4 regions of the Psychrosphaera aestuarii genome follow, and region 1 is predicted to be linked to each of the others. Evidence: predicted binding sites of a transcription regulator. Region 1 holds the regulator's gene; each other region holds the start of a gene.
What was found. The regulator sigma-54, encoded in region 1, starts transcription at its own class of promoters, with help from an activator protein. The targets are predictions, from matches to a motif close to GTTGGCACGNNNNTNGNNT.

Region 1 (7,711 bases):
TTAGCGTTTTATGATAGTAACTGGTTGTTTTTGTAGCGAGATAATTAGTTATTCAGACTCATCAAAACGATTAGAAATTAGTTCGCAAATAGCTTCGAGAGCCTGCTTTTCATCACTCCCCGTTGCGGTAACGTGTATCTCTTTACCTTGATTACTTGCAAGCATTAGTAAGCCCATGACGCTATCCGCACTGGCGGTTTTATCAGCTTGTTGTATTTGAACTTTAGCATCAAATTGTAAGGCGAGTTGGGCCAATTTGGTCGCAGCCCTTGCGTGTAACCCAAGCTTATTCTGGATTGTAATTGTTCGTGATAACACTGGGCTTGTTACCTTACAGTTGCTCTAAATAACGGCTCATCTCTCGATGGCGAGTTTTTACATTTTTTCCACGAGAACGAAATTGTTCAGCGAGCGTTTCAGCAATATATACAGACCTATGTTTACCACCAGTACAGCCTATTGCGATCGTTAAATAACTACGATTATTGCGCTCTAAATGCGGTAACCAAGTGGACATAAAGTTATTGATTTGAAATATGAATTTATTCACAAGTGGTTGACTAGAGAAAAAGTCTTTCACAGGTAAGTCTAAACCGGTTAATGCTCTAAGTTCTGGTTCCCAGTGAGGATTTGGTAGAAATCGTGCATCAAATACAAAATCGATATCGTTTGGTACCCCATATTTAAAGCCGAACGACTCGAAAGTAATAATAAGTTCTTTATCTGACTTTCCTAATATCTTTTCTCTCACCATCTCGGTTAGTTGATGAACATTTAAATCCGAGGTATCAATATATAAATCGGCTCTAGACGATAACCCATCTAAAAGCTTACTCTCCTGTGCGATTGCATCAGGTAGTGACGCATCACCTTTGGTTAAAGGGTGTAGGCGCCTTGTTTCACTATAGCGACGAATTAATACGTCATCTTTAGCATCTATATATAGAACGGTCGTCTTTACGCCTTTGGGTAAGAAATCTAAATTATCCATTAACTCTTGTTCAGAGCTGGGCAAGTTTCTAACGTCAATACTGACGGCAACTTGAGGATAATTTTTAGATAAGGAGTGTGATAATGCAGGTAATAAATTAACCGGTAAATTATCTACGCAATAGTAGCCTAGATCCTCTAGTACTCTTAATACGACTGTCTTCCCTGAGCCTGAACGGCCACTAACGATAAATATATGCATGATTAAGCAGCTTCAATTATTTTGTAAAGATCATTATCAGTTTCGGCGCTTCTTATTTTACGAAGCATTTCTTTATTATCAAAAATTTCTGCGATTGACGCTAACGTATTTAAATGCACGTCACACTGATCTTCTGGAACAAGTAACGCAAAAAATACATCAACAGGTCTATTGTCTATTGCATCGTAATCAATGCCAGGGTGGATAACGATTAATACCGCCACTGGACTTTCATTTGGTGTTATTTTTCCATGAGGAATAGCAACGCCATTTCCTATTCCGGTACTCCCCAACTTTTCTCTATTCATAAGACTTGAGAGTATATCTGTGCAAGTGAGGTCTGGTAATTTTGTACTCGCGATCTCGGCAATATGCTCGAGGATCTTTTTCTTGCTTTGGCAATCTGTTAGTACTTTAGTGCACTCAGGTCGCAGGAGTAGCTTTACATTCATGGTTATCTTTTACTGCTTTACTCTTTTGATTTAAATCTCAAAAGATTGGTTAAAAGCACCGTCCATGGCGCTTTAAAATTAATAAAGAAAGTTAATGTCTGGTTAACTTTTCTTTGTGTTTAATGACTTGACGGTCAAGTTTATCAATTAAGGAATCAATTGCAGCATACATATCAGTATGCTCCGATGCAGCAAATAGTTCACCACCATTTACGTGCATAGTTGCTTCTGCTTTTTGGTTGAGTTTTTCAACGTCTAAAATCACATGGACGTTATTAATATGGTCAAAATGACGTTCTAACTTTGCAAATTTCGTATCAACATATTCTTTTAAAGACTCTGTTGCATCGACATGACGACAAGTTAAATTAATTTGCATATGCACTTCCTTCTGAATTGATAAAATGGATTGTTAAACCAATCGTTTTCTCTGGTTTGAAGGGGGAATGTTTAACGATTCCCGGTATTTTGCGATAGTTCTTCTGGCTACTTGGATGCCCTGTTCGGCCAGAATATCAGCAATCTTACTGTCACTTAACGGTTTTGCTTGGTTTTCTGCAGCAACTAACTTTCTTATTAAAGCCCGTATTGCAGTGGATGAACATTCACCACCATTTTCGGTGCTGACGTGGCTAGAAAAGAAATACTTTAACTCAAAGATTCCTCTGGGTGTGTGCATGAACTTTTGTGTTGTCACACGCGATATCGTGGACTCATGCATATCGACCATTTCTGCTACATCATTTAGAACCATTGGTTTCATCGCCTCTGGTCCGTATTCAAAAAATGCTTGTTGTTGTTGCACGATACAATTAGATACCTTCAATAAAGTGTCGTTTCTGCTTTCTAAACTTTTAATAAACCATTTTGCTTCTTGTAAGTGTGAACGAACAAATTGCGCGTCAGAGCTATTGGTTGAAGTTTTAGACAGTGAAGCATATTGTTCGTTCACTTTAATTTTAGGCATAGAATTAGGATTTAGCTCTACTAACCAACGACCTTTTTTCTTTACGACGGTAACATCTGGAATTACATAGTCAATTTCGTCTTTTATAACTAGGCTTGCGGGATTTGGATTCAGTTGTTGAATCAAGTCGAGTGCTTCTTTTAATTCAGATTCTTTTAATCTTGTTTTGCGGATTATAGTGCGATAATCACGGTTCGCTAACAGGTCGATATTTTCAGCAATGAGTTCAATAGCCTCTTCACGCCAAGGTGTGTCAGGGCTATATTGCTTTAACTGAACCAACAAACACTCTTGCAACCCTCGGGTGGCAACACCAATAGGATCAAAGTGTTGGATGCGTTTTAAAACCGCTTCAACTTCCTCTATTTCAACATCTTCGATGTCTACAGACTCAACAATGTCTTCAACAGATACCGTCAAAAAACCTTTGTCATCAATAGCATCAATAATGGCTGTTGCAATAGCTAAGTCATGTTCGGAAAAAGTGGATAGATTTAATTGCCATTTTAAATGGTCTTGAATATCAACAGTTGTTTCACCTTGATAAACGGTATCTTCACCGTCGTACGCAGGGCCTGAGCTCGCAGGAGCGGCGCTCATGTAGTCATCCCAAGTCGAGTCTGTGGGCAAGTCATCACTAATAGTTTGGTCTTGGATATTTTCGTTTGTATCGCGTTCTTCTCGCGTCCACTCGATATCGTCGTCGTTAGATGAAACTGAGGCTTCATTTTCATGACGATCATGGTTGTCTTGTGGTAATTCGATTTGTTCAACTGAGCCATGCTCTTCATCAGCTTCCAACAAAGGATTACTATCCAAGGCTTCTTGGATCTCTTGTTGCAATTCTAATGACGACAACTGCAACAGACGAATAGCCTGCTGTAATTGCGGGGTCATTGTTAACTGCTGACCCATTTTAAGTTGTAATGTTGGTCTCATTTGATCCCAGTAAAGTACTGACTAAAATAAACTTATTCGTGCTACCAAAATATCAAAGTTTGAACTGGTCACCAAGATAAACTTTCTTAACTATGTCACTTTCTAGCACTTGAGCCGGAGTTCCTTCAGCAATAAGCTCTCCATGACTAACGATATAGGCTTTTTCGCAGACATCAAGTGTTTCACGGACATTATGATCGGTAATAAGTACACCAATTCCCTTTGCTGTTAATTGTTGAATTATTTTCTTTATATCTATGACAGATATAGGATCAACACCCGCAAAAGGCTCATCTAATAGAATAATTTTTGGATCGGCAGCCAATGCCCTTGCGATTTCTACGCGGCGGCGCTCACCACCAGACAATGCCATACCAAGACTATCCCGAATATGATCAATATGAAATTCGGCAATTAAATCATCAAGTAAATCAGCCTGTTGGTTTGCATCTATGTCTTTTCGCATTTCTAGAACAGACATTATATTTTGTGAAACTGTCAGCTTTTTAAAGATAGACGACTCTTGAGGTAAATAACCAATGCCTTTGCGAGCTCTTACGTGCATAGGTTCGTGGCTCAAATCGATATCATCAAGCTGAATTAAACCTTTATCGTTAGGCACCAAACCAACAATCATGTAAAAAGTTGTTGTTTTACCCGCGCCATTTGGTCCTAACAAGCCAACTACTTGACCAGCTTCTACCGACAAGCTGACATCTTTAACAACTTGACGACTTTTATAGGATTTGGCTAAGTGCTTTGCCACCAACTTGGTCATATTTAATTTCTCTACTTAATTATTTGGCTGTGTTTTTTTTGTTTTTATCGTAGTAGTTACACGACCACCGGTTGACTTGTCGCCGTCAGCTTTGACTCTTTGTGCATTTAAATCAAATACGATATTACCACTTTCAACAATCGAGCTACCTTGCTTATATTTAGCTTGGCCATTCAATTCTAAAATACGTTCGTTAATCATATAAACGACTTCTAATGCTGTGGCCTCTAATGCTTCATTATTAGGATCATTTTGCAAAAAGCGAGCAGGTTTGCCTTTTGCTATTAGTTTTTCGCCTACGCCGTCTTTTGTTATTACATATAGTTCGTCAGCCGTGATCGTGAGCGTCCCTTGTTGTATTTTTACGTTACCGCTGAAATACATAGTGTTATTTTTGTAATCAAGATCTTGGTTTTTAGAATCAATAATAAGATCGTCATTAGCAAATGCATTAAGGCCAATACAAGCAAGTATAACAAGTGTCATCTTGATGAATTTAGTCATTTTTCGTCCCTTTTAAAATTGTTCTTACGTGATGTTTAAGTTTAACTGTTTGAGCTTTTAGATCGGCAGTTAGACCTTGCCCTTCAATAGTGGTTTTTTCACCGCGAATTATAATTGGCTTATCGGTCTCAACCACTTGAGTGTCGAGATCTATTTCTAAGTATTGGGTTTCAATACTGGTAACGAGCTCGTTATCGGTTAACTGATACATTTTAACGTTACTGTCTAAGGTTAGTCGGCCATCTTGCACACTGCCAAGGTCTGCGGCTAATCGCCAAAACGGAGCATCATTTTGATAAATAACAAATTCAGGCTGTTCAAAGTAAGTCAAAGCTAACTGGGCATAGTGTTCCATTTTTTGCGAGAACACCTCTTGCTTTAACGTACCATTTTTATCGAACATTTCTTGATGCAATAATGTTGCCGTGAAGTCAGGCGTTAACACAGGCTCTTCGGAGTCATCCGCATTACTTTGATTGGTAAAAGCTGGAAACCAAAGATAAAGGCTGATCCCAACAAAAATAAGTAGAACGAGTAATCTAAGTCTCATTAGGTACTTGAACCTTCAAAATGGCTGGTAATAAAGGTTTCACCTTTTTGTGCCATGGTTAGTAGATCGGTTAATTCACGCACGGCACCTTTTCCGCCATGAGTAACAGTACAATAGTGTGCAATCTCTTTTACATAAGGATGGCCGTCGGCTACTGATACCGCTAACCCAACTTTTTTCATCACAGGGACGTCAGGGAAATCATCACCAATAAATGCAACTTGTGATGGTGTTACTGATAACTCTTTACATAGTTTTTCATAACCAATTAGTTTTGTTTCCATACCTTGATATATGTATTTAACACCTAGGCTTGTCATTCGGTCTTCAACAATTTTAGAGCTTCGTCCGGTAATGACAGCAACTTCACATCCTATGTTCATTAAAGACTTAAGCCCGAAGCCATCTTTTGTATTAAAGGCTTTAAGTTCTTCGCCATTATTTGCCATATATACTGAGCCGTCAGAAAACACGCCGTCAATATCACAAATAAGCAACTTAATGTGCTGAGCGCGTGTAGTAACGTCAGTCGAAACTTTTTGATACCAGGTTGCAAACCGTTCCATTAAATAACTCCGGCCTTCAATAAATCATGCATATTAAGAGCGCCTATTGGCTTGTTTTGCTCATCAATAACAAATAAACAACTAATTTTTTTGGCTTCCATTAAAGTTAACGTTTCCGCCGCTAAAACATTAGCTTTCGAAGAGGTGGCATTTGTCGTCATTAAAGTGGTAATTTTAAGATCCGTTTTAAATGAGTCATGATCTAACCAACGACGTAAATCACCATCGGTAAAAATACCAATCAAGGTGTTGTCCTTGTCGGTTATACCAGTCATGCCAAGACCTTTGGCCGACATTTCTATTATTGCTTCTTTTAAGGTTGCTTGATCGCTAACAACAGGGATGCGGTCGTCTGTATGCATTATATCTTTGTTTGTTAGTAATAACTTACGGCCTAAGGCACCTCCGGGATGGCTTAGTGCAAAGTCTTCTGCTGTAAAACCTTTTGCTTCCAATAGTGAAACGGCGAGGGCATCGCCAAGTACAAGGCTTGCCGTCGTTGAAGCGGTCGGTGCTAAGCCTAACGGGCATGCTTCTTCTTCTACACCTGAAAATAGATGAACATCGCTGTTTTGCGCTAAAGTTGATTGTGTATTACCTGTCATGGCAATGATATGACAACCAAATCGTTTTAAAACTGGAAGTAGAGTAACAATTTCAGACGTTTCGCCACTGTTCGAAAGCGCAAGAACAACGTCTTGTTTAGTGAACATTCCTAAATCGCCATGGCTTGCTTCGCCTGGATGAACATAAAATGCAGGAGTACCTGTACTTGCTAACGTAGCTGCAATTTTATTAGCTATGTGTCCCGACTTGCCCATGCCCGTTACTATCACTCGGCCCTTGCAGTCCATAATAATATTACACGCGGCCACAAAATTTTCGTCACAAGATTGGACTAAATTTTCTATCGCATTTTTTTCAATTTCGATAACTTTTAATGCAGATGAAACTAAAGGATTCATAATTAAAACCTTAAAATTTAGGCAAATAGCAAGAATTGATAACCAACAAACGCACTCAGTAAAATAAAACCTTCAACGCGATTTATACGTCGAGTACGTTGCGCAAAACTCATTGCCATAATTAACAATAATACAGTTGCACCTATCATCACATAAATATCACGCGACGCAGCTGATGGGTCAATTTCGCTAGGGTTAATGAGCGCACCAATACCAAGTACCGCCAATATATTGAAGATATTTGAGCCTATGACGTTACCAATAGCCATGTCATCTTCACCTTTTAATACGCCGGCAACACTGGCGGCGAGCTCAGGTAAGCTTGTACCGATTGCTATAATAGTTAAACCAATAACGAGCTCGCTAATTCCAAAGTGCTGAGCAATTATGACTGCAGAGTCTACTAAAAAGTGAGAACTTAACGGCAGTAAAATTAAGCCTGCAATAATCCAAAACACGGCATTAAGAGTCGGGAGGTTATCAGGAATGTCACTTTCAACTTCGGCGAGGAGTAAATCAGTGGCAGCTGAGTTAGGGCGTTTTGCTAAGTAAATTAGGTAGCCGATAAATACAAAAAACAAAACTAAAAGTAATAATCCTTCATTTAAAGACAGGTAATTGTCGGCTAAAACCCACCAAGCCAATAGAGTAAACCCCAATAAAACCGGCATTTCTCGATACAACGTAGAGGAAGAAACTAATAACGGACGAACTAACGTAGTGATACCTAAGACTAAGAGAATATTGGTAATGTTTGAACCTATGGCGTTACCAACAGATGTGTCCGTAGCGCCTTTT
Region 2 (7,711 bases), 190 kb from region 1:
AAAGAAAAGCTTCTTGAGCGTTTAGCAAAACTTTCTGGTGGTGTTGCGGTAATCAAAGTGGGTGCAGCAACTGAAATCGAAATGAAAGAGAAGAAAGACCGTGTTGATGATGCACTTCACGCTACTCGCGCTGCGGTTCAAGAAGGTATTGTTGCTGGTGGTGGTACTGCGTTAGTTCGTGTAGCAGCTAAAATTGCTGGCCTACAAGGTGACAATGAAGATCAAACTCACGGTATTAAAATTGCGCTACGTGCAATGGAAGCTCCATTACGTCAAATCGCGTTTAACTCTGGTGACGAAGCGTCTGTAGTTGTTAACAAGGTTAAAGAAGGCGAAGGTAACTACGGTTACAACGCGGCAAACAGCACATACGCTGACTTAGTTGAAGAAGGTATTCTTGACCCAACTAAAGTAACTCGTAGCGCGTTGCAGTTTGCAGCCTCTGTTGCAGGTCTTATGATCACAACAGAAGCAATGGTAACAGATGCACCGGTTAAAGATGCTCCTGCAATGCCTGATATGGGCGGTATGGGCGGTATGGGTGGAATGGGCGGCATGATGTAATCTGCCCCAAATAATAACCCGATAAATAAAGAAGCACTGAGATTAATTTCTCGGTGCTTTTTTTTTGAAAAAAATAATCAATTATTCCAATCTTATAGCATTAAAAAAACGAGTATGTGATACTCCAAAAATATCAATATAAATAATGAAAGGATGCTTTTTTATGGCGTATGATTTTGGTGCACAAACGTTAGGGATAAAAAACCCCTTTAAAATTGAAGGTCGGTTTAAATCTGTTTCTGGCCTATTAATTACTCTTTTAGGTATATATGTTTTACTACAAGTACCTGATAATTTAAAACAAGACATCGTTTTTGGTTGGACTTACGCTGTTTTAGGTTTTGTTATTGCAGCTTCAGGCCTACGAACAATTGGTGCGGGCTTATTTCAACTTTTTAAATACTTTGTTGGCCGTTCTGTACCAATCTCACTCTCTCAAAACTACAGTAGAACCGAACAAGATGCAGCTTCGGCAGAAAGAGATGCGGTGTTTTACACAAGTAACGAATTGAACTCAATGTTATTAGGTCGCAAGAACACAACATTCGTTGAGCCCAAAGGTTGGTTGTCGCGCTTTATTCATTCCGTATTCCCCAAGTTAACCTTTTTGCCTTTTCCACTAAGAAATATGGCTGAAGAAATCTTTTCTGTTGTAATTAATACGCTTACCGCCATATTTGCATATGCAATTGCGTCCTTTGTTGTGATTTCAGGTCTTGCCGGCGAAAAAGCTGAATATGTGATGCTTCCGCTATTTTCGTTGATACTATTAATATACTTAATTGGAACGTGGCGCTCATCTGCTAGCGCACTAGAAAGTAGTAAAAATTATCACGCACGACACATTGGCGGAAGTTCAGTAATTGGTTTAATTGGTCTGTCCTTCTTGATTCCAATCATTACCGGTTTTTATTTAGATAAGTTAATTACTGCTGAATACCAGGAAACTTTTAATCAATTTACCGAAATAAATATTTTTGGCGCTTGGGGGAATTTGTCCATATTTTTGATCACTATTGTGATTGTATTGGGTTTGATTTTGCCTTTGTTGTTGCAAAGAATGAAAGAGGCAACACCAACAACAGCGGTGTCAGAATACCGAGATAACCTACAAGAGAATGTTCATCCAAAAGAAATTTTCATAAATATTGAAAATATCATTTTGGCGAATCGCCGTGTAAAAGAAATTCCTAATCGCGTTTACAAGGAATTTAATCCAGAACTTATAAAGGAAAGTGATAAAAAAGGTACTTTTAATGGCGAGTTGCTTATCGAAACACAGCCAGAACTATCGCAGTCCGACGTTAAAAATAAAACAGCAAAGTCATTGCTTACTCTAACGTCTCAAATAGCAATGCTTGTTTCAGCTGTTCTTCTCTATGTTCTCGTTGCTAACGGTTTATCTATTTATGAGTACATTAGCAGCGAAATTATTGAGCCTAGAGCGAAGTTTACTCTAGCGTTATTTACGCCTGTTATAACTGAAATAAATAATATTCTTTTTGTGTTGTTTGCTTGGCTTGGAACAAAAGCGGTTGGCCGAATTATGCAAATGTGTTCACACACATTTTGGGGCGAAATTCACTTTAGTTCATTATTGATGCATTTAAAAGTAGAGGGCACTTATACCGAGAGTAAAATGGCAACAGGCATGGCTATTAATGATTCTACTCGCAGTGAAAACTTCGTGGTTCGCTCTTCGATTACGCCTTGGTTAATTACGTCTCGAATTGACAGTTGCATATTTGCTACATCGGGGGCGAATAATTTAGAAACTCCTCGTTATGTCATGAATATGAATAAAAATGATTTGGAAATGGAAGAAATCGTTGGTGAAATTAAATCATTCTTAATTAATCGAGAAGTTATTGCCTCGGTAAGAAACTCAAAAGATTTAGATAACACAATGCAGATTCTAGATGTAAATAAAAAGTCTCGAGACTACATCGCATCGTCTCAAATTAGCATTGAAGAACAAGCTGGATTTGTAAAGCGCGAAGAAAATGAAACAGAAGCGATTACAAGTGGTGTTGAGGAAGAAGGCGACAGCGATATAGATCCAAAACCGTAAAGCCCGTAAAGCCCGTAAAGCCCGTAAAGCCCGTAAAGCCCGTAAAGCATAACTTCACGGGCTTTTGATTGAACTGTCCATTTTTTTTACAAAGCCACTGCCTTTCACCAAAGAAAACACCACAACCATTTGTTTTATATATCAATTTTTGCACTTTGCTTTTTTGGCCCACACTTTGCTTGAACAAAAAAAACACAAAAAGTTAAGGACTAACCATGTCAGTAAACAAACAAATTTCACCAATTTCGATGGGAGCCATCGGACTTACCCTTGGAATGAGTCTAGTAAACCCAGCTCAGGCATCAATTATTGCAGGCGACGATAGCGGCTTTGAGGTAATCAGCAGCCAAGATATTACGGTTGACGCAATGTTAGATCCCACTCCTAGCAACTATGAATACCAAAGTAGTGATGGGACTTATTCTTATGTTAACCAGTGGTTTAGACAAACAGCTTTTGTAAACATTTTGACTAAGGAAGTAACACTTTTCGAAAGTGGTGAAGACTACTTTGGTGAAGATGGTGAAGATTCTAGAGCTATTACCCTAGATCAAGTAGGGTTTTGGATATATGATTCATATTCAATCTTCTCTAATATTAACACTGACCCCAATAATTCTTACGTGACTAATGCTACTTCATTATACGGTGACGTCTACAGTAACAATTCTCAATTAATTTTTAGTACGTCCCCCTGTTCAAGAGTATTTTCAGGCGAAGACTTCTCTGGTGAAGATTGTGTAAGTAATTTGAATCAAGGTACTACCATTGACGCCAGTTGGTTTGACGGCAGTAATGCAAACTATAATTATGGGGGAAAATTATACGGCGAATGGGATAGTACACGAACCTATGAAGATGGCACCATAGAGGAAGATTCATCTAAATTTTCTAATTGGCTAGAAGGTGAGACCGGCTATATTGCCTTTGCGTATAATACATCAGTTGATGCTTACGAATATGCAGCGCCGAACTGGATTAACTCTTCCGATACTACATTTGGCTTTTTAGAAGTTACTCGTGGAAGTATTTCGGTTTCTAATATTGTTACGAGCAATGTAACCAGCGTGCCAGAACCAAGCAGTTATGCATTATTTACTCTTGGTTTATTTGGCCTAGTAGCGCGAAAGTTAATAAAAACTAAGTAACCACCCTAACTTTGTAGTTATAAAACCCCTTCAGTTCTGTACGAAGGGGTTTTTATTGATTTCTTTTTAATTTCCTAGCATATTACCATTCTCGCTGTATATATGGATTAGACACATAATGATCTCCCTTGAACCACAATGGATTGTGCTAGATGGCATGTCTTATGGGCTTAATCAGCCATCTATGTCTGGTGTTATAAACGTCCAACTATCAGAAAACTCAAACCTTAGTGTTTTAAAAAGAATAGTTCAGATGTGGACTGATGTTGATGTTGATGTTGATGTTGATGTTGATGTTGATGAAGCTAACCAGGCAGAGCTAATAATAAAACATATTTTGGTTTGGCAATCTAGAATTCAGCAACAGCATAAAATACCTACGTTTGAAAAGCACTTTATAAGAAAGCTCCGTCAACAAGACGACACAAAAACAACTAAACTATTCATCGTCATACCTTACTCCATACCTGAAGTTACTCGAGATATTTTGACTTGTATTATTCATGTGGTGAATTACAGCTTAGAGAATATTGACGTGCTTAAAGACTGCACTCAAACCGAGATAAAAGCCTATTTTGCAGAAGCAACCGTTCATCTTGATAAATTAAGAACGCAACTAAACAAAGTGCAACTTGCTGGAATGAATACCTATTGGTTTATTCATGCTGCCACTGAACTCGGTATCCATGTTTCTCATATCGCCCAAAACACATTTAGTTTTGGTACAGGTGTAAATAGTATTTTAATGGACAGTAGCTTTACTGAGAATACCAGTGTCATTGGTTCAAAACTGTCAAAGAGTAAGGCCTCAACCGCATTGTTGCTCCAAAAAAGTGGATTACCGGGTTCTGAACATGTATTCATAAGAAACGAAAAACAGCTCCCCGACCTCATAGAAAAAATGGGTTATCCCTTAGTTATAAAACCCGACAATCTAGATCAAGGTCAGGGTGTATTTGCATATTTAACAACATTTAAACAGGTTAAAAGTGCATTTAAAGCAGCATCAAAACTTTCTAAACAGGTACTTTTAGAAAAGCATGTAAAGGGCGATGATTACCGACTTACAGTATTGAATAATCAAGTAATAAAGATAGTACAACGAACCGCGGCAGGAGTGACCGGTGATGGTACACACAGTGTACGTCAACTATTAGAGATTGACCTGCAATCGCCTTATGCAAAAGAAGTGTTTAAACAAACCCAAAAGCCATTAATCTCTCTTGATAGTGAGGCTTTAGAGCTTTTAACCGCGCAATCCATTAAACCCGAGTCTATTCCTGAAAAGGGTCAATACATTGCTCTTAGACGTAAAAATAATATGTCTACTGGGGGAACCGTTAAAGAAGTAAAAATTAAAGATGTCCACCCCGATAATATAGCGCTGGCTATTAAAGCGGCAAGAGTGGTCAACTTAGATTTAGCGGGTATAGATCTCATCACTCAAGACATAAAGTCGTCTTGGTTACAGAACGATGCAATTATTTGTGAAATTAACGCCCAACCGCAAATAGGCGCCACTATAAAGCCAGAAACATACCAGACAATCTTACTATCCTTATTAAAGCAAAAAATTGGAATGCCAATTCATTTGTTCATTTTGCCCACAAAGCCAGATGAAACTGACATTACTGAGTTTTTATCAATAGCTGAAAAATATAAGGCGGACTCAGTATCTTCCCAACTTGGTATTTATATAAATAACAAAAAAGCATGTAAACCGTTTATCAATGGGTTTGTTGCGTTAAAGACGCTCACTCTTCAGAAAGATTCACACGGTTCAATTGCTCTAATGACCCACAAAGAAGTTGAATTAATGGGTTTGCCATTGGCAAGGTTTGAGTCGATTATATTTTGTACCCATGTCAACAAAGCAAGTGCCACAGAGCATAAACTCATTAGCATGGTTAAACCACATTCAGAACGCTTTAGGATCTTATCAAGAGACAAGCTTTATGAACTATAGCGATATTTTTGATCTGCGAGGCGCAATGTACAACGAAGCCATGCGCCGATTTCCTAACGCTAGAGATTTAGAGTTTCAATTGCCGCTTAACCTATGTGATCTCAACCCAAACGATACTCTAGTTGATATGCCAGCTGGCGGCGGTTACTTGCGTGATTATATCGACAGCCGTATCGAATTGATTTGCCTTGAGTCCTCTCAACAGTTTGTTTCGTTTTGTAAACTAAATAACTTAAATGTTTATCACTATAGTGACGATACTTTGCCTCTTAAAGACAATACAGCAGACGCAATTGTGTCTATTGCTGGGTTGCATCACGTGGAAAAAAAGACGCAAATTCTTTCAGAAATGCGACGAATTCTAAAGCCAGATGGCAGGTTTTGTATTGCTGATGTAGAAGAAGGTAGCAATGTTGCATTGTTTCTTGATGACATTGTGGACAAATATACAGAAACAGGCCATGAGGGCATTTATTTTAGTAAAGCTACTAAACAAGGTTTACAACTTGCAGGGTTTCAGTCTGTTCAAGTTAAAAGGCTTAAATACACTTGGAAATTTGAATCAACGGATGAAATGGTGGAGTTTTGTAGACTACTTTTCAGTCTGACCAAAGCAACGCCTGAAATGATATTAAATGGGATAAAAAAGTATTTAAACGTAGAGTATAAAAATAGCCAGGTACACATGGAGTGGGGCCTAATCGCTTTCTCAAATGAGAAGCCTGGAAAGAAACTTTAAAGCTAATTAAGAAAGCCGCTACAACACTAGTGGCTTTTATTTATCTGACTAGGTTAAAACAAGCTTTTAACCTAGTCAGTCTATATTTAAATGGCCGGATTGCCTTCAATATCCAATATTACCGGCTCTCCGTAACCAAACTCTTTCATTCTAGCTAACTGAGTTTCTGCATCTCCTACAACAACATAAATCATTTGTTGTTCGTTAAAGTGCTTTTCTATTACGTCATGAACGGTTTTTAACTCTAGTGACTTAACGTAATCTTGCTGCTGTTCAACAAAATTAGCGTCGCGGTCAAAGCGGCTCATTTGAGTTAACATACCCAACAATTGATTCAAGGTTTCAAACTTACGTGAGTTACCTTTTATGATCATATTTTGAGTCACTGCTAAATCATCTTCTTTATACGTCTCTTTGTAATTACCAATTAAATCTTTGAATATCTGTAGCGACTCCAAAGTAACATTGGTACGCACTTGCGAAGATGCGATAAACGGAGATTGATAGCCTGCACCACGAATATAAGAGTAAGCACCGTAGGTATACCCTTTTTGAATTCGCAGGGTTTGTGCCAGCCTTGCACTCATGCCACCGCCTAAGCGATTGTTTGCAACTTCAATCGGATAAAAATCGATGTCGTCGCCACTGACTACAGGTTTGCCCGCCATAATGACAGACTGTTTTGCTCCTGGAACGTCAATGAAATACAAGGTTGGTTTTTTACGCTGAGATACCTTTGGTTGCTGAGGTAACTCTACCGCTTCACCTTGCCAGTTGCTTAACTTAGCTAACGCTTTAGTGACTTGCTTCTCAGACACGTCACCCACCACATTAAACGTAGCCATTTTTGGTGACAAATTCTGTTGGTAATATTGCTTCACATCGTCCAGTGAAATATTGCTCACCGTTTGTTCCGTGCCGCCAACCGGGCTGCCCGCCACATGAAATTCTGTATATAGGGTTTTGTAAAACGCGTTTCTCGCGATGGTGCTAGCGTCACCTTTGCCCTGATTAATGCGAGTTAAGCGAGTTGATTTTAAACGGTCAAATTCGCTTTCTTGCCAACGTGGCGACATCAATACCTCAGACAGCAACGCAATTGTTGCCTCAAAGTTTTTCGCCAATGAACTGCCAGAGATAGTCACGCTTTCCAAGTCACTTGATACTCTTAAGCTAGCGCCTAAAAGACCAATGGCTTCTTCTAATTCTTGCGGCGTTTTATT
Region 3 (7,711 bases), 480 kb from region 1:
TGCAGGTCCTTTAAATAATTAGTTTTTTTTAGCTTTTGGAAGTCCATTGTTCAGCAATTCGGTTAATTTGTTAAGTAATTTATTATCGGGAACCGAAAAGCTTGTTGGCGTTATATTTTCATCGAGCTTAAATAAAGTGTTCACACTATTAGGTGTAACCCCAATAGCATACTGTTGATTTTGAATTTCAATAATGACAATACGCTCTCTTCCACCTAGTGACAGGCTGGTAATCGTTTTCATGTGATTACTTTGATGAGGCGTGAGATTAAACTTTTTAGCAACCCAAGCTGTTAGATAGATAACAACAACAATGGCTATTAATGCCATTAACATAGGAAGCAAAGCGCCATCGGTTGGCGAGCTTAAGTTTGGGTTAGATGCCACAGAGGACTTACCTGTGGTAGCTGCGGCGGCGGACCAACAACTACTAGCAAGCAGTCCCGTTAGGACTTTATTAGCGAAGCTTTTTAATTCTTTCAATTTGGCTAATCACATCTGTTAAACGAATACCAAATTTATCATTGACCACAACCACTTCACCATGTGCGATTAGCGTACCATTTACTAATACATCTAGCGGCTCACCGGCAACGCGATCAAGCTCTACAACAGAGCCTTGGTTTAGCTGTAATAAATTACGAATGCTGATTTTACTGCGACCCACTTCCATCGAAATGTTTACAGGAATATCAAGTATCGTTTCTAACTTACCCGACTCTTCTTCATTTAATTTACCACTTGTATCGGTAAGCTCATCGAGTTCGGCAGGCTGAACATCATCACCTTCAGCTTCAGCTAACGCTGCTGCCCATTCGTCCATAGTATCTTGGTCTTCACTCATAACTTATGCCCTTGTGTTTTTCTGCTACCACTTAAAGTTCTAAATCGTCTTCAAGTGCTAATAATTCTGAGTCGTCATCTAAGCGACGGCCACCTTTAGTCAGTACGTTCATTTCTGACTTAGCCGATTCTGGTCGTTTTATTTTTTCTGCAATTTGCAATGCTACATTATCTCTACAGCGACCTAACTTGGCGCGATAGGTTGGTAACTCTTCAATAAATACGGTAATGAACTCTGGCATTTCGATAGGAATAATATCGCCATCTTTAAGTTCCATTACTTGATGAAGAGGCAGTTGCATTTCGAGTAATTGCGTATGTAAGTCAACATGAACATCCATTATTTCATCGCGTAGCGCTTTGCTCCAACGATAATCCGTATCTTCACGGTCACTTTGAACACCCGCATCTAGTAATTCTCTAATTGGCTCCAACATTGAATATGGTAAAGCAACATGGAAGTCACCGCCGCCGCCATCTAGCTCAATATGAAACGAGCTAATGACAATCACTTCTGTTGGCGACACTATGTTTGCCATTGCCGGGTTTACTTCTGAATCCAAATATTCAAAAGATACATCCATTACTGGGGACCAGGCTTCTTTATAATCTTCAAAAATCAACTTGAGGAGCATTTGTATAATACGACGCTCGGTTGGCGTAAATTCGCGTCCTTCAATTTTTGCATGGTAACGACCATCACCACCAAAGAAGTTGTCCACTAGAATGAAGACAAGTCGCGCCTCCATTGTAATTAACCCAGTTCCCTTTAAAGGACGAAAACGAACCATATTTAAGCTTGTTGGTACAAATAGCGTATGTATGTACTCACCAAACTTGATCATTTGTACACCGTTTATTGACACTTCTGCAGTGCGGCGCATCATGTTGAACAGACTGATTCGCATATGTCGAGCAAATCGTTCGTTAACCAACTCAAGTGTTGGCATACGACCTCGGACAATTCTATCTTGCGAAGAAAAGTCATAGTCGGACATACCACGGCCACCGCCGCTATCCTCATCTATCTCTTCTTCTTCAACGTCATCGACACCGTGGAGTAGCGCGTCAATTTCGTCTTGTGACAGTAAATCAGTCATAGTTTTCTCTTAATTAAATTAGCTTTGTTTGCCTATTGCATAACAAAACCGGTAAATAATACTTCTTCAACAATTTTTGAACCAGCAACATCAATAACAGACTTCTGCACTTCTTGTGCCGCTTTTAACTTTAATGCATCTTTTCCGGCTGCCGTAGCTAGTGCATCAGCATTGCCTGTACTAAACGCTTTTAGTAACGCACCTTCAATTAATGGAATATGCTTTTGGGCAAGCTCTTCATTATTGTCGCCGCGTACCATTAACTGAACTTTTATTTGAACGAGTCGATCTCGCGACGTGCCCGGCACGTTAAACGTAAATGGGCGAGGCATAGTGACATATTTTGCCGTTCCAACTTCAACAGGCTTCTCTTCTTTCGGCGCGCCTTCAGTTTGTTCTGTTGCAGCTTCATCAACAGGAGCATCATCCCCACCTAACAGAAAAAAAGCAGCTACAGCGCCAACAACTATCACAACAACAGCAATAATGATTAATTTCATTTTGCCGCCTTTACCACCTTCCTCTTCTAGCGTTAACTCTTCGTTTTCATCTGCCATGTTAAGTTCCAACTGTAATTATTTCCGACCTTTATATGGTATTGTCGATTGCCTGTTTTAGCAAACAATATGCTTGTCACAGTCAAAATTACACAAATAAAATTCACTAATCGATGTATTTACATACAACGAAAGTTCTAATACCTAATTATGCGTAATAGTCCACCTGCCAAGGTGAGGCGATATTGTAGTTCTGTTGGTTATTTTTATGGTCGTTTGCGTCGCCTTCACCGTCAGTATCTGCGGTATTGGCTTGACCTAACTCAGTTGATTGAGCGTCCGCTTCAGTACCACTTTGGCCATTCGAGTTATCTTTTTTTACATTACTATCCGCTAATTGCATACCTTGCTGCTCAAGGAGCTCTCGCAACCTAGGTATACTATTTTCCAGTGCATCTTTGGCTTGTTGATTAGACACGACAAAACTCACCGACGCTTGCTCTGTGCCAAGACTTAATTTGATTTGCATACTTCCAAGTTCAGGTGGATCAAGACGAATATCAATAGACTTCATATTTCTCGCCATCATTAAGCCAACTTGTTGCTGAATATTGGATGCCAGTTCTTGTTTGTTAAATAATATATTTTCTTTGATCATCAATTCACTTTTAGCTTGTGCAACACTTTCTAACTTTGGCGCTTGAAGTGTTTTGTCAAGCTGGACACCTAACACATCTACGACGTCAGCTTTTGCTCTTACGTCAGTAACTTGCGGTGATACCAAACTAGGTTCGCTATTTGCTATCAATTTTGAGAGTCGAGACTGTTCAAAGTTCAATTCATTAAGCTGCCCCAATTCGCTCGCTGCAGCTAAGGCTTGTAACTGACTTGGATCCGCTTGAAGTTGCGCAAAACTTGCATTAATCGCCTGGCCATTAGTAAATTGAGCGCTGGTCGCTGTATTTAATAATGCATTAACCTGGCTTGCTTTAAATGGTGTATTAATTGCAGCTTGCAATGCCCCTTTTGTAGCACTGTCAGATGCGATATTCATCGTCATTACTGCAGCTTGTTGCAATTGCTCGTGATCTTGATGTTGTTCTTGAACTTGTGATGTTTTCAAGTTACTTACATTATCGGCATCTAATAATACTTGCGCCTTTTGGCCTTTTGATGAAGCATCAATAGCTGCGCTATTTTGAAGTTCAGTTGCCTCTGTATTGTTTGGGCTATCCGATTTAACTTGCGACATTAGGTTGTTTAACCAACTCAATGGTTGCTTATTTTCAGTCGCAACTTCAGCGTCCGTCGATATGTCTTGAACAGTCAATTTTGATAGAGCTTCATTGCCTAAGATAAGCTTCTTTAAAAAGTCTCCTAACTGATCTTGTGCTGCGTTAAATTCATGACCGTTGGATGTGTCGTCATTATGGCTCGCGGTTAATTCAGCACTATCAAAAAGAGCGTCTGTCGCCTCTGCTTCAGTTTTATTGGATTGACTTGACGCATCGACGCTATTCATAATGTCAGAGAAACGGGCCAGCAACTGTTTAAGTTGCATTTGCAGTTCTTTAGACAAATGGTCAACATCAGGTAACTTTTGCAATTGATTAACAAAGGTTGCGAGCTCAGAATTACTTGATTGAGTTAACAATTTATCAAACAACTCAGAGTCTTTACCAACTAACGGATCAGATGCTGATTGTTGAGAAGTTTCGTCGCCGGTCGCTTGAATCAAAGAATTCAATAGCTGATTAAGTTTTTGTACAAGCTCTTTACCAGAAAATTTAGTGGCCAATTCCTGTAAAACTTCATTTGCTTTTTCGTCTTTTTGTAACGATGACATGGCAACCGTAAGCTTATCTTTGTCGCCTTCATTTAAGTGTTGTTTGCTATTAGAAGAACGAGTCTCACCAGGCTCGATGTCCGAACTCGCTCGCTTATCATTATTCGTAATATTTCGATCTTTGTTTGCGGTAACCTTGTCATTATTTGAATAATCGGTTTTAGCGCTCGCTGAGACTTCATTATCCCGTGAGTTTCGATCTCTGGCGTTGTCAACTCGACTCTGCTCTCTTTTATAAGCTTGATGTTCTTCTACTTGACGTTGCTTTTGCCGTCTATTAATTGCCACCATGGCACTATCAAAATCTTGCCTCGTATCGTTAGATTTAGACTCATACTGATTTCTTTTAACACTCACATCTCGCTCTACAGGCTTTGTAGGCAAAGGCTCTGGTAAAATTCTGTGTTGTTGTAGCATGATTGCTCCTAACCAATATTCGGCATCAAAGTCACTTAATTATTGATTTATTATTCAAGGATCGTTCCAACCTGGAAGAAAGTCACTTTATTTAATTGAGCGTGGGCTGTTATAGGAAATGCTAAATCGCTAACTTACGGCGTATATATTGCTGAGATGCAAACTCATCTGACTGATTTTGTTCGAACTTATCAATACGCTGCTGCCTTTCTTGGGCTTTTTTTGTAAGTAACGTGTCGACGGCTTTTACTTTATTTTTTTGCATAAACCATTCTTGTTTGCGTTGCTCGACCACTTGCTTTGCAATATCTACAACGTTCGCTTGAGCGCTAATGCCTTGGTCTAATTGCACAATAAACCGCTGATAATGTTGATAGCTTGCGCCACCAATACCCGTAACACCTCGCTCTTGCATACGTTTCAAATAGTCTAACTTATAAGATTGCACTTCTCTAAGTTTAGCTTCATTCGATTGCAAGTATGCCTGAGCCGACTGCATCGCCGTAATAGCTTGTTGCTCTTTATCAGATTCTATTTTTTTTAAAACTAATAGTTGGTTATCGTCTTTGCTCATACATAAACTCCATTATGGCATTTCATTAGTTAGCGCTTGAAGCTGCATTAACGATTGATCATAAGGGTATATATCAGACATTTTTTGCTGTAAATAAGCATCTATCACGGGCTTGAGTTGAATGGCTTTATCAACAACTGGATTGCTACCAGAGGCATAAGCCCCGATTGAAATAAGATCTTTATTTTGCTCGTAAGCTGATAGGTATTTTTTAAATCGAAGCGCCATTTGAAGATGTTCTGGTGATGTGACCTGTGGCATTACTCGGCTTATGGATTTAGTGACATCTATTGCCGGATAATGCCCTGCATCGGCTAAGTCTCGTGATAGCACAATATGACCATCTAAAATCGCACGAGAGGCGTCAGCAATTGGATCTTGCAGATCATCTCCTTCTGATAACACAGTATAAAATGCCGTTATTGAACCTTGGCCGTCACCGCCGTTACCTGCACGCTCTACCAAAGCTGGTAGCTTGGCAAATACCGATGCTGGATAACCTTTTGTTGCAGGTGGCTCACCAATTGCCAAGGCAATTTCTCGCTGCGCTTGAGCATATCGAGTGATTGAGTCGATAAGCAGTAATACGTTTAAGCCCTGATCTCTAAAGTACTCAGCCACTTGAGTTGCAGTTTCGCAACCCTTTAACCGACGAATAGGTGCCATATCTGCAGGTGCAGCGACAACTACGGCTCTTTGCCTGCCTTCCTCACCTAAAATTTCATCAATGAATTCTTTTACTTCTCGACCACGCTCGCCTATCAAACCGACGACCACTACATCAGCAGTTGTCCCCTTTGTCATCATGCCTAGTAATACGGACTTACCTACACCAGAACCTGCAAATAAACCCATTCGCTGACCTTGACCAACCGTCAAAATACCATTAATTGCTTTTACCCCGACATCGATGGAAGATTTAATCGGTCGTCTTGATAACGGGTTAATTGGCTTAGATTTATGATTTGCATCTGCATCAGTTTCTATTGGACCTAAACCGTCAAGTGGTTGACCCGCCGGATCTATAACTCGTCCAAGTAACGATAAAGACAATGGTAATTTTTGACTACGACTAGATGTAGTAACTCGACCTCGTGGCACGATGCCTTCAACTTGGTCTGTTGGCATTAAGAATATTTTATCGTTTTCAAAACCGACAACTTCCGCGTCCACTTCACCAGTCATCGTCTGAATTCGACAATGCCCGCCTAATGGCACAGAAACACCAACCGCTTCGAGTGTTAAACCATTCACCTTAGTTAATCGTCCTGATACCTCAGGGACTGCATCTTTAACACGTCGCTGGGCTTTAATGATTTTGTCTGTGAGCGATATCATTATGAGTCCTGCTGCGGATCAATTGCATCTGCGTTGCCAGTATCATTTTGCTGTTCGGCCTGATGTGTTGGCTCTGTTTCCGGAGTATTTGTATCAAGGTTGTTTTCATCTAAACTTACTGCCTGACCTACAGATGGACCTTTGTTCGATTCAGATTGTAAGCCCATGTCTTCAATAAAATCATCGAATGTCTGTTTAATGCGTTGCTCCAGTGTTCGATCTATCAAAGAGTTAGGGGTTGCAACAATCACATCACCAATGTTGAAATGTGCTTCAGGCTTGAGAATCCACTTTTGTTCTGCTAACTCGGCTTCTGAATACTGCTCTTGAATCAAAGCTAAATCATCCGGATGCATGTGTATTTCAGCAAATTCGGTATTAAAAGGTAAAGCTGCAACAGATTCGTGTAACGCCGCTAAAAGGCTGTCTTTATTCGACTTAATTTCGGTTCTAAGTACTGACTCGGCAAGCATTACAGCCAAGTTTAATAATTGCTGTTCGGTAGACTTATCAACACGCTCAATTGGGTTATATAACTGTTGAAGTAGGCCTTCCCAACGAGCTAACTGTTGCTTAAGGTCATCAGCGCCTTCTTCTTTGCCCGCTTCAAAACCGTCTTTATGACCTAATTCAAGACCTTCCTCTTTACCTTGAGCCAATCCTTCTTCATAACCTTTTTCTATACCTGCCTGACGCCCTTCTGCAAATCCCTCTTCAAAAGCTTCTTGACGAATGGTTTCAATTTCAGCTGCAGTAAGTTGTGGCACTTCTTCTGCTTCAGGTTCAATTAATTGAGGCTTGGCTTTATATAGCTCCTCAATCGGTACGCCTAAAAAATTTGTTTTACCTACGACTGTTGCTTTTTTTGACGCACTAACATCAGGCGCGGCCCATTCCTCAAGAATTTCTAACATTTCTCGAGTTGGCGTTATCGGTTTATTAGTCAATTTTTCAGTCACAATTTACTCACTTAGACTTTTTAAAATGAAGACTTACAAGAAGTCTTCACCACCACCACCGCCTAACATAATTTCACCCGCGTCTGCTAAACGACGAGCGATAGCTAAGATTTCTTTCTGCGCTGTTTCAACTTCCG
Region 4 (7,711 bases), 1.0 Mb from region 1:
ATGCAGTTTTATAGCGTCTCTTTCAAATCGTTTTAGTGAACGCAGTTTATCGTCAACCACCTTTCGATTACCTATGACTCGAGCCGAAATTGGAAATTACTTAGGGCTAACTGTTGAAACCGTTAGTCGTATTTTTAGTAAGCTACAGAAACTGGGTGTTATATCTATTGATGGAAAGTTTATTACAGTCTTAGATTTGCCTAAAGTTGAAAATTTAGTTAACTAATTGACTGGTTTATTGATTTAGGGCAATTTTATCGCGCACATTTTTCGTTATCTTTACTAAACTAAGTTTTAATAAGAAATAGTAAGGATAACTTATGAGTGATTTCAAAAATGTTTTAGTCGTTATCGATCCTACCGAAGATACACAAAAAGCGCTTTCTCGAGCATTAGAACTAGCAGAAAAACAGCCAATTCGTATTACTCTATTTCTTACTATTTATGATTTTTCCTATGAAATGACGACTATGTTGTCCTCTGATGAACGTCAACATATGCGAGATGCAGTAATTGCTGACCGAGAAAGTTGGTTACTGGACCTCATCACTCATAGCCCCACTATCCCTCATGATATAAAAACAAAAGTCGTTTGGCATAACCGACCATACGAAAGCATCATCCGGACGGTAATTGAAGGGAATTATGACCTAGTGATTAAAGGGACGCATAGCCATGACACGCTAAAATCGGTTATTTTCACGCCAACAGATTGGCATTTGTTACGTAAATGCCCTTGTGCATTGTTATTAGTTAAAGAGCACGAATGGCCTGAACACGGTAAAGTATTGGCTGCGGTAAGTGCTGGTACGGAAGATGACAAGCATCAAGAGTTAAACGATCGGATCATCGGTCACGGAAAGCACATTGCTGAACTACTGGAGTCCGATACTCATTTAATAAATGCTTATCCTCCAACCCCTGTCAATATCGCTGTCGAAATTCCAGAATTTGATCCAAACGAATATAATTCAACCATGAAACAACATCATTTAACGTCTATGGAGGCACTAGCAAATAAGCATGAAGTGCCTAATACACGCTGCCATGTCGTTGAAGGAATGGCCGAAGATGTCATCCCAAGAGTGGCTAACGACTTAGATGCTGAGCTTGTTGTAATGGGAACGGTTGGCAGACTCGGTATAACGGCCGCACTTATTGGTAACACGGCTGAGCATGTAATAGATAATATCAACTGCGATTTGCTTGCCATTAAGCCCTCAGACTTTGTTTGCCCAGTAAAACTTTAGCTTGCCTATCAATATTAGTGCAAAGGCTATGATTTATCGCTTTTGCACTCTCTTTACTATTTATTAAATGTTTAAGCATAGGTAAAATACGCGACCATTTATTATTTTGCAGTTCATTATCCATGACAGATTTAGATCCAAGAAAAGCTATTCACGAACAAAATAAACTTGAAAAAAGACTTCGAAGTCGAGTTGGCAAAGCAATAGCTGAGTATAATATGATTGAGGAGTCAGACGTTGTTATGGCTGCAATAAGTGGCGGTAAAGACTCGTTTGCAATGTTAGATATCCTGATTAGTTTGCAAAAGTCAGCGCCTATCGACTTTAAAATTATCGCAGTTAATCTAGACCAAAAACAGCCTGGTTTTCCAGAGCATATTCTGCCAGCTTACTTCGAGTCTTTAGACATACCTTACTATATTGTCGATAAAGACACGTATTCCATTGTAAAAGAAAAAGTACCGGAAGGAAAAACGACCTGCGGACTTTGTTCTCGTTTAAGACGAGGCACTTTATATTCTTTTGCAGAGTCCATTGGAGCAACAAAAATCGCGCTAGGTCATCATATGGACGACATTGTTGAAACTATGTTTTTAAACATGTTTCACGGCGCTAAATTAAAAGCAATGCCACCTAAATTACGTTCTGATGATAAACGTAACGTTGTAATTCGTCCGCTAGCTTTTTGTCGTGAAAAAGACTTGATCAAACTGGCTGAGCATAAAAACTACCCGATCATTCCTTGCAATTTGTGTGGTTCCCAAGAGAACTTACAAAGACAGTCAATTAAGGCGATGTTAACTGAGTGGGATAAACAAACTCCGGGGCGAATTGAAAACATATTTAGCTCGATAAAAAGCGTGAGTGTGAGTCAGTTAGCTGATGGTGATTTGTTTGACTTTAAAAACTTACCCATTGATAGAAGTGAAGAACGTAAAGCGTATGAATTTTCTGAGGCAACGGTATCTTCATCAAATATAGATGAGTCACTTATCATTGACGTAACTCATGTATAAATAAAAAAGGAGGCGAAAGCCTCCTTTTTCATAACAGTAATATTACTGCTCTGAATTACCCCAAGAGTCTCTTAAACCAACTGTTTTATTGAATATAAGTTGGCCCTGCTCGTTGGTTTTACCGTCAAAGCAGTAATAACCCAAGCGTTCAAACTGATAACCTTGTTGAGGTGCCGCGTTAACTAAACTTGGTTCGATATAACCTTGTCGAATGACTAACGACTCTGGATTTAACACTGTAGTGAAATCTTCTTCAGCCGCAGGATTAGGAACGGTAAATAAACGGTCGTAATCACGAATTTCCGCTTCAACCCCTTCTGATGCAGATACCCAGTGAATAACACCTTTAGCCTTGCGCCCATCTTCAGGTAACTTACCTAGTGTAGTCGGGTCATATTCGCAATATACGGTGGTCACGTTCCCAGCGTCGTCAGCATCAAAGCGGACAGCTTTTACATAATAAGCATTACGTAAGCGAACTTCTTTATCTATCACCAAGCGTTTGTATTTTTTATTTGCACTTTCACGGAAGTCCTCACGCTCAATGAAGATTTCTTTTGTAAATGGGATTTTACGCGTACCCATCTCTTCTTTATTTGGATGATTAGGCGCATCGATCCACTCGATATGATCTTCTGGCAAGTTTTCAATAACTAACTTAATAGGATCAACGACGGCCATAGCGCGAGGTGCAGATTCATTTAAGTCTTCACGTATACAAGCTTCTAACATGCCCATCTCAACCATGTTATCGACCTTCGTCACACCAATACGTTTACAAAACTCACGAATAGAGCCTGGTGTATACCCTCGACGTTTTAAGCCAGCTATGGTCGGCATACGCGGGTCGTTCCAGCCTTCTACATGATTGTCGGTCACAAGAGTGTTCAATTTACGCTTACTCATAAGCGTATATTCAAGATTCAGCCTTGAAAATTCATATTGATGCGGGCGAGAGTCGATACTTATATTGTCTAATACCCAGTCATATAAACGTCGGTTATCTTGAAACTCTAATGTACATAACGAATGTGTAATATTCTCTATCGCGTCCGATATACAGTGTGTAAAGTCATACATTGGATAAATGCACCACTTGTCACCAGTTTGGTGGTGATGAGCAAACCGAATTCGGTAAATAACAGGATCACGCATACAAATGAAGCTTGAACTCATATCAATCTTAGCGCGTAAACAACACTCACCCTCTTTAAACTTACCGTCTCGCATGTCATGAAACAGCTTTAAATTCTCTTCAGGACTAGTATCACGATAAGGGCTATTTTCACCCGGAGACTTTAACGTGCCTCTCATTTCTCGAATTTTTTCTTGGCTTGAAAACTCTACGTAAGCTAAGCCTTTATTAATTAGTTCTTCGGCATAACCAAAAAGTTGATCAAAATAGTTAGACGAATAACAAATATCACCATCCCATTGAAAACCAAGCCAGTTTACGTCTTCTTTAATCGCATTAACGTAATCAATATCTTCTTTCTCTGGATTAGTATCATCAAACCTTAGATTACAAAGCCCTTTATAATCTTGTGCAATACCAAAATTTAGTACAATCGACTTGGCATGACCAATATGAAGAAAACCATTTGGCTCTGGAGGAAATCGAGTGTGCGTAGTCTCATACTTTCCGTCTGCTAAATCCGCATTAATAATGTTGCGAATAAAATTCGATGGGCGATTTTCTGTGTCCGCCATTTATAAACCCTTATAAAACTATTAATTAATTTGAGTATACCACTATGGTCTGCGGTTACACCAAGCAAAATGCCATCAATCGAATACTTTTAAAGCAAATAAATCTCTAATGGAACACAATGAGTAAATACCCTAATATTTGGCGGATATCACCAAACTTTAAGTATTGTCTAAAGTGTAGTAATGCAATAAATTGACCTGAAACCCTTATAATAAAGGAATCTCACAAGTGGCACAGAGATTGATATCTATTATGTAAACCTACATTCAAATATCACGGAAATATAAAATGTTAAAAAATTCATTATTAGTAAGTTGCTTAATTTCACCTCTTCTATTATCAAGCAATTACGCTCAAGCCCACAATGATGGCTTAGTAAATAAACAATGTGATGTTACTTTTCAGAATAAAGTATCAATCACCCCTTACCACATCTTAGTCATTAAAAACAATCAAACCCTTTACGACATTTATAACAACGAAACTATATTCTATAAGGGCGAAAAGCTAGAGCTAAGCGTAAGCGATTCATCGTTAATAAAAGAATTCTCTACTGAGACTCGTTCATTAATTCCTACTATTACTGAAATAGCATTGGAAGCAGTTGGTATCGCTTTTGACGGTATCAATGCTGGTCTTGGTCAGTTTGGCGATTCAACGAAACTTGATGCGAAATTAGCAAATGTAAAACAGCGACTTGAGAACAAATTTGCACAGCAGGACGGCTATTATACTTTTGATGAAGGTCAATTTAATATGGACTTTGCTGATGAAGAGTTAGATAGAGCTATTGAAGAAGTGGTTGAACAAGCACTTCCGTCGTTGATAGGCGGTGTTTTACAATTAATAGGCACTTCAATTGCCAGTGGTGATACCGACTTTAGTGAACTAGAAAACCTCGAAAAAAATATTGAAGCAGAAATTGAAGCTAGAGCTACTCAATTAGAAGCAAAAGCCGATGTGGTCTGTCAAAAAGTAGATGCTTTAGCAGCCCTAGAAAATCGTATTCAAAAAGCACACAAAAGCTTACGCGACTTCGACTTGATTGAAGTGAGCCACACAAAGTAGCAACTTACCATCGGAATATTTCTACTTAAGTAAACATTAAGCCATATAACAAAGGTTAGTACAAAATACCGGCCTTTGTTATATACCAAATCGAGTACCAAACTCACTGTAAAGTATATTTACTGCTAACAATATTAAAATCAGTCCCATAACTCGATCAAAAATATACGCATTCCGACTAAACAAATCTCGTACGTACGGACGACTTAAAACAAGTGACAGTCCACAAAACCAAGCCGCTGTTGCAAAAGCCAAATAGACACCATAAGCACCTTTAATGATCATCGGTGTATCAATAGACACAACAACAGTAAATAAAGATAAGAAAAACAAAGTAGCCTTAGGGTTTAAACCATTGGTCATGAACCCTAGTAAAAATGCCTTTTTATCAGACAGTTGAGGGTTACTCGACTCTTTAATAGCTGCAGTTGATACTAGGGCCTGTGACTGCACTGCTCCAATACCAAGATAAATCAAAAAACTTGCAGCAATAATAATTAATAAGTCATATAACCAAGGCGTTGCATTAATAATTAGACCAATGCCCGCTAAAGCGTATGCAACGTGAACAAAAATAGCACTACCAACACCTACAGAGGTTATCAATGCTGTCCGCTTGCCATATTGAATCGAATGTTTCATAACAATTGCAAAGTCAGGACCTGGGCTTGCAACTGCAAATAAATGTGCAAGCGCAATAGTTAAAAATTCGATTGAGTATTCAGTGAAATCCATGTCAAAACTCCAAAATAATAATGCCTAATTTGCTTAAAGAAGCCTATTTAAAAAGGCCTGCAATAATCTGAATAGGATGTTTGAGTGTTTGTTGGGCTAATCGTTTACTTTGACAGCGGCAAGAAAAGCCAGTGGCTAATACCGTATCATGTTCACTATTTTTAAGAACTGGCGCCCAGCTAATGTCAAAGAGTTCCTTTGATACTGTTTGGTTTGCTTTTTCATGCCCAAACGTTCCGGCCATACCACAACATCCCGTATTCACTGGTTTAGCGGCAAGCCCTAACCTTTCAAAAATAATTGGCCAATGCGAAGGAGCATCTGCGATTAAAGACTTTTCTGTACAATGAGACAACACAGTGTATTTCGTTACTGAATCATTCAATGCCATTTTAACTTTATCTGCAACAGCTTTACTCAATGCCTGTTTTGATAACCATTCGCCTAATAAGTCTACTTTAAATTTAACCTTATTATGACCTAGTAAATTTGGATATTCATCGCGATAAACTAAAGTCATAGATGCATCTAGGCCGATCATCGGGCGTTTAAGGGTTGCGATGTCATTATAATAATCGCAGGCGCTTTTTGCCGTTTCAGTAAATTTTGTCAAAAACCCTTTAACATGCTGAGCTTTACCGTTAACTTGAAATGGTAATATAAGCGGAGAAAAACCTAATCCCTCAAGCGCAATAACAGTGTCTTTTATCAAAGATGACTCATAGCTTGATGTGAACGCATCTTGTACAAGAAAAACAGTCTTTTGCTTATCAACTTCGGTCAGCTCCTGGTAACGCGTTTCGTTGTAAAAGTACTTTCTTTCAACCACTTGGCTTGGGTGTTGGCTAAGCTTTGGTGCATCAACATAACCAACAATATTGTTTACAACAAAGTTGCTAATTGGATTGTGAGTCAGCCAATTTGTGACCGAGGACATCCTAGAAAGCGTTGGCATTATAGACTCGACATTAGCAACTAAATGATCACTTAACGGTCGCATGTACCTCAGGTAATAAGCCTCTAAAAATTTACTTCTAAATGTTGGTACGTCAACTTTTATTGGACATGCTGATGTACAAGCTTTACACGCTAGACACGCATCCATGCTTTCTTTTACTTCATGGCTAAAGTCATATCGACCGAACTTTTTCGCTAATGTATAAGCGGCTTTGTATGGCAATCTAAACAAGTCAAGAAATACCGTTTTTGCCATTACCATGTTTACATAAGACACACCTTCGCCTTGAAGCCTTAACCATTCACGCATCAATGTTGCACGCCCTTTAGGCGAATATCGACGATCTTTGGTTACTTTATAAGATGGGCACATTACGCTGGATTCATCATAATTAAAACATAAGCCATTACCATTACAATTAACGGTCTGTTGATATTCTTCTCTAACTTCGATAGGTATTTGCTTATCAAATCGCCCTCTTTTAACCGCATCAACACTCACCAATTTTTCTTCACTGCCTATCGGTGTGCATATTTTACCTGGGTTTAGTCTATTGTGAGGGTCAAAGGCTGCTTTGATTTTTCTAAGCTCTAAAAATAGTTCTTCTCCAAAAAATTCTGGACCATATTCGCTTCGATATCCTTTACCGTGCTCTCCCCACATTAAACCTTTATATTTTGCGGTGAGCTTAACAACTTGGTCGGATATCAATCGTAATAACTTTTCTTGGTTAGGATCCATCATATTTAACGCTGGTCTAACATGAAGAACACCGGCGTCTACATGACCAAACATGCCATATTCAAGGTTATGAGAGTCTAATAGCTGTCTAAATTCAGCGATAAAATCAGCAAGGTTTTCTGGAGGTACTGCGGTGTCTTCTGCAAATGCGATAGGTTTTTTATCGCCTTTAACATTACCAAGTAAGCCAACCGACTTTTTACGCATTGCGTATATTCTTGCCATTGCTGAA

Region 2: J9318_RS02850 (PEP-CTERM sorting domain-containing protein) is a predicted target of sigma-54. The motif match lies at 2,798-2,816, and genes of this name have one in related genera.
Region 3: J9318_RS05775 (flagellar hook-length control protein FliK) is a predicted target of sigma-54. The motif match lies at 4,756-4,774, and genes of this name have one in related genera.
Region 4: J9318_RS08420 (DUF2884 family protein) is a predicted target of sigma-54. The motif match lies at 4,205-4,223, and genes of this name have one in related genera.

What each region holds. Positions count from the first base shown of each region.
Region 1 is NZ_CP072844.1:798,248-805,958, forward strand. Features, by position in the region: gene J9318_RS03635 (HPr family phosphocarrier protein) at 49-318, opposite strand; gene rapZ (RNase adapter RapZ) at 332-1,192, opposite strand; gene ptsN (PTS IIA-like nitrogen regulatory protein PtsN) at 1,195-1,644, opposite strand; gene hpf (ribosome hibernation promoting factor) at 1,736-2,023, opposite strand; gene J9318_RS03655 (RNA polymerase factor sigma-54) at 2,057-3,550, opposite strand; gene lptB (LPS export ABC transporter ATP-binding protein) at 3,603-4,328, opposite strand; gene lptA (lipopolysaccharide transport periplasmic protein LptA) at 4,344-4,832, opposite strand; gene lptC (LPS export ABC transporter periplasmic protein LptC) at 4,825-5,382, opposite strand; gene kdsC (3-deoxy-manno-octulosonate-8-phosphatase KdsC) at 5,382-5,948, opposite strand; gene J9318_RS03680 (KpsF/GutQ family sugar-phosphate isomerase) at 5,948-6,913, opposite strand; gene J9318_RS03685 (calcium/sodium antiporter) at 6,931-7,711, opposite strand, start outside.
Region 2 is NZ_CP072844.1:611,339-619,049, reverse strand. Features, by position in the region: gene groL (chaperonin GroEL) at 1-564, shown strand, start outside; gene J9318_RS02855 (hypothetical protein) at 728-2,635, shown strand; gene J9318_RS02850 (PEP-CTERM sorting domain-containing protein) at 2,851-3,783, shown strand; gene J9318_RS02845 (hypothetical protein) at 3,902-5,749, shown strand; gene J9318_RS02840 (class I SAM-dependent methyltransferase) at 5,739-6,488, shown strand; gene J9318_RS02835 (M16 family metallopeptidase) at 6,575-7,711, opposite strand, start outside.
Region 3 is NZ_CP072844.1:1,280,608-1,288,318, reverse strand. Features, by position in the region: gene fliO (flagellar biosynthetic protein FliO) at 19-387, opposite strand; gene fliN (flagellar motor switch protein FliN) at 458-844, opposite strand; gene fliM (flagellar motor switch protein FliM) at 876-1,943, opposite strand; gene fliL (flagellar basal body-associated protein FliL) at 1,976-2,500, opposite strand; gene J9318_RS05775 (flagellar hook-length control protein FliK) at 2,649-4,703, opposite strand; gene fliJ (flagellar export protein FliJ) at 4,825-5,277, opposite strand; gene fliI (flagellar protein export ATPase FliI) at 5,290-6,615, opposite strand; gene fliH (flagellar assembly protein FliH) at 6,615-7,574, opposite strand; gene fliG (flagellar motor switch protein FliG) at 7,608-7,711, opposite strand, start outside.
Region 4 is NZ_CP072844.1:1,839,262-1,846,972, forward strand. Features, by position in the region: gene fnr (fumarate/nitrate reduction transcriptional regulator Fnr) at 1-226, shown strand, start outside; gene uspE (universal stress protein UspE) at 321-1,250, shown strand; gene ttcA (tRNA 2-thiocytidine(32) synthetase TtcA) at 1,373-2,266, shown strand; gene glnS (glutamine--tRNA ligase) at 2,309-3,976, opposite strand; gene J9318_RS08420 (DUF2884 family protein) at 4,266-5,045, shown strand; gene J9318_RS08425 (LysE family translocator) at 5,124-5,780, opposite strand; gene ydiJ (D-2-hydroxyglutarate dehydrogenase YdiJ) at 5,824-7,711, opposite strand, start outside.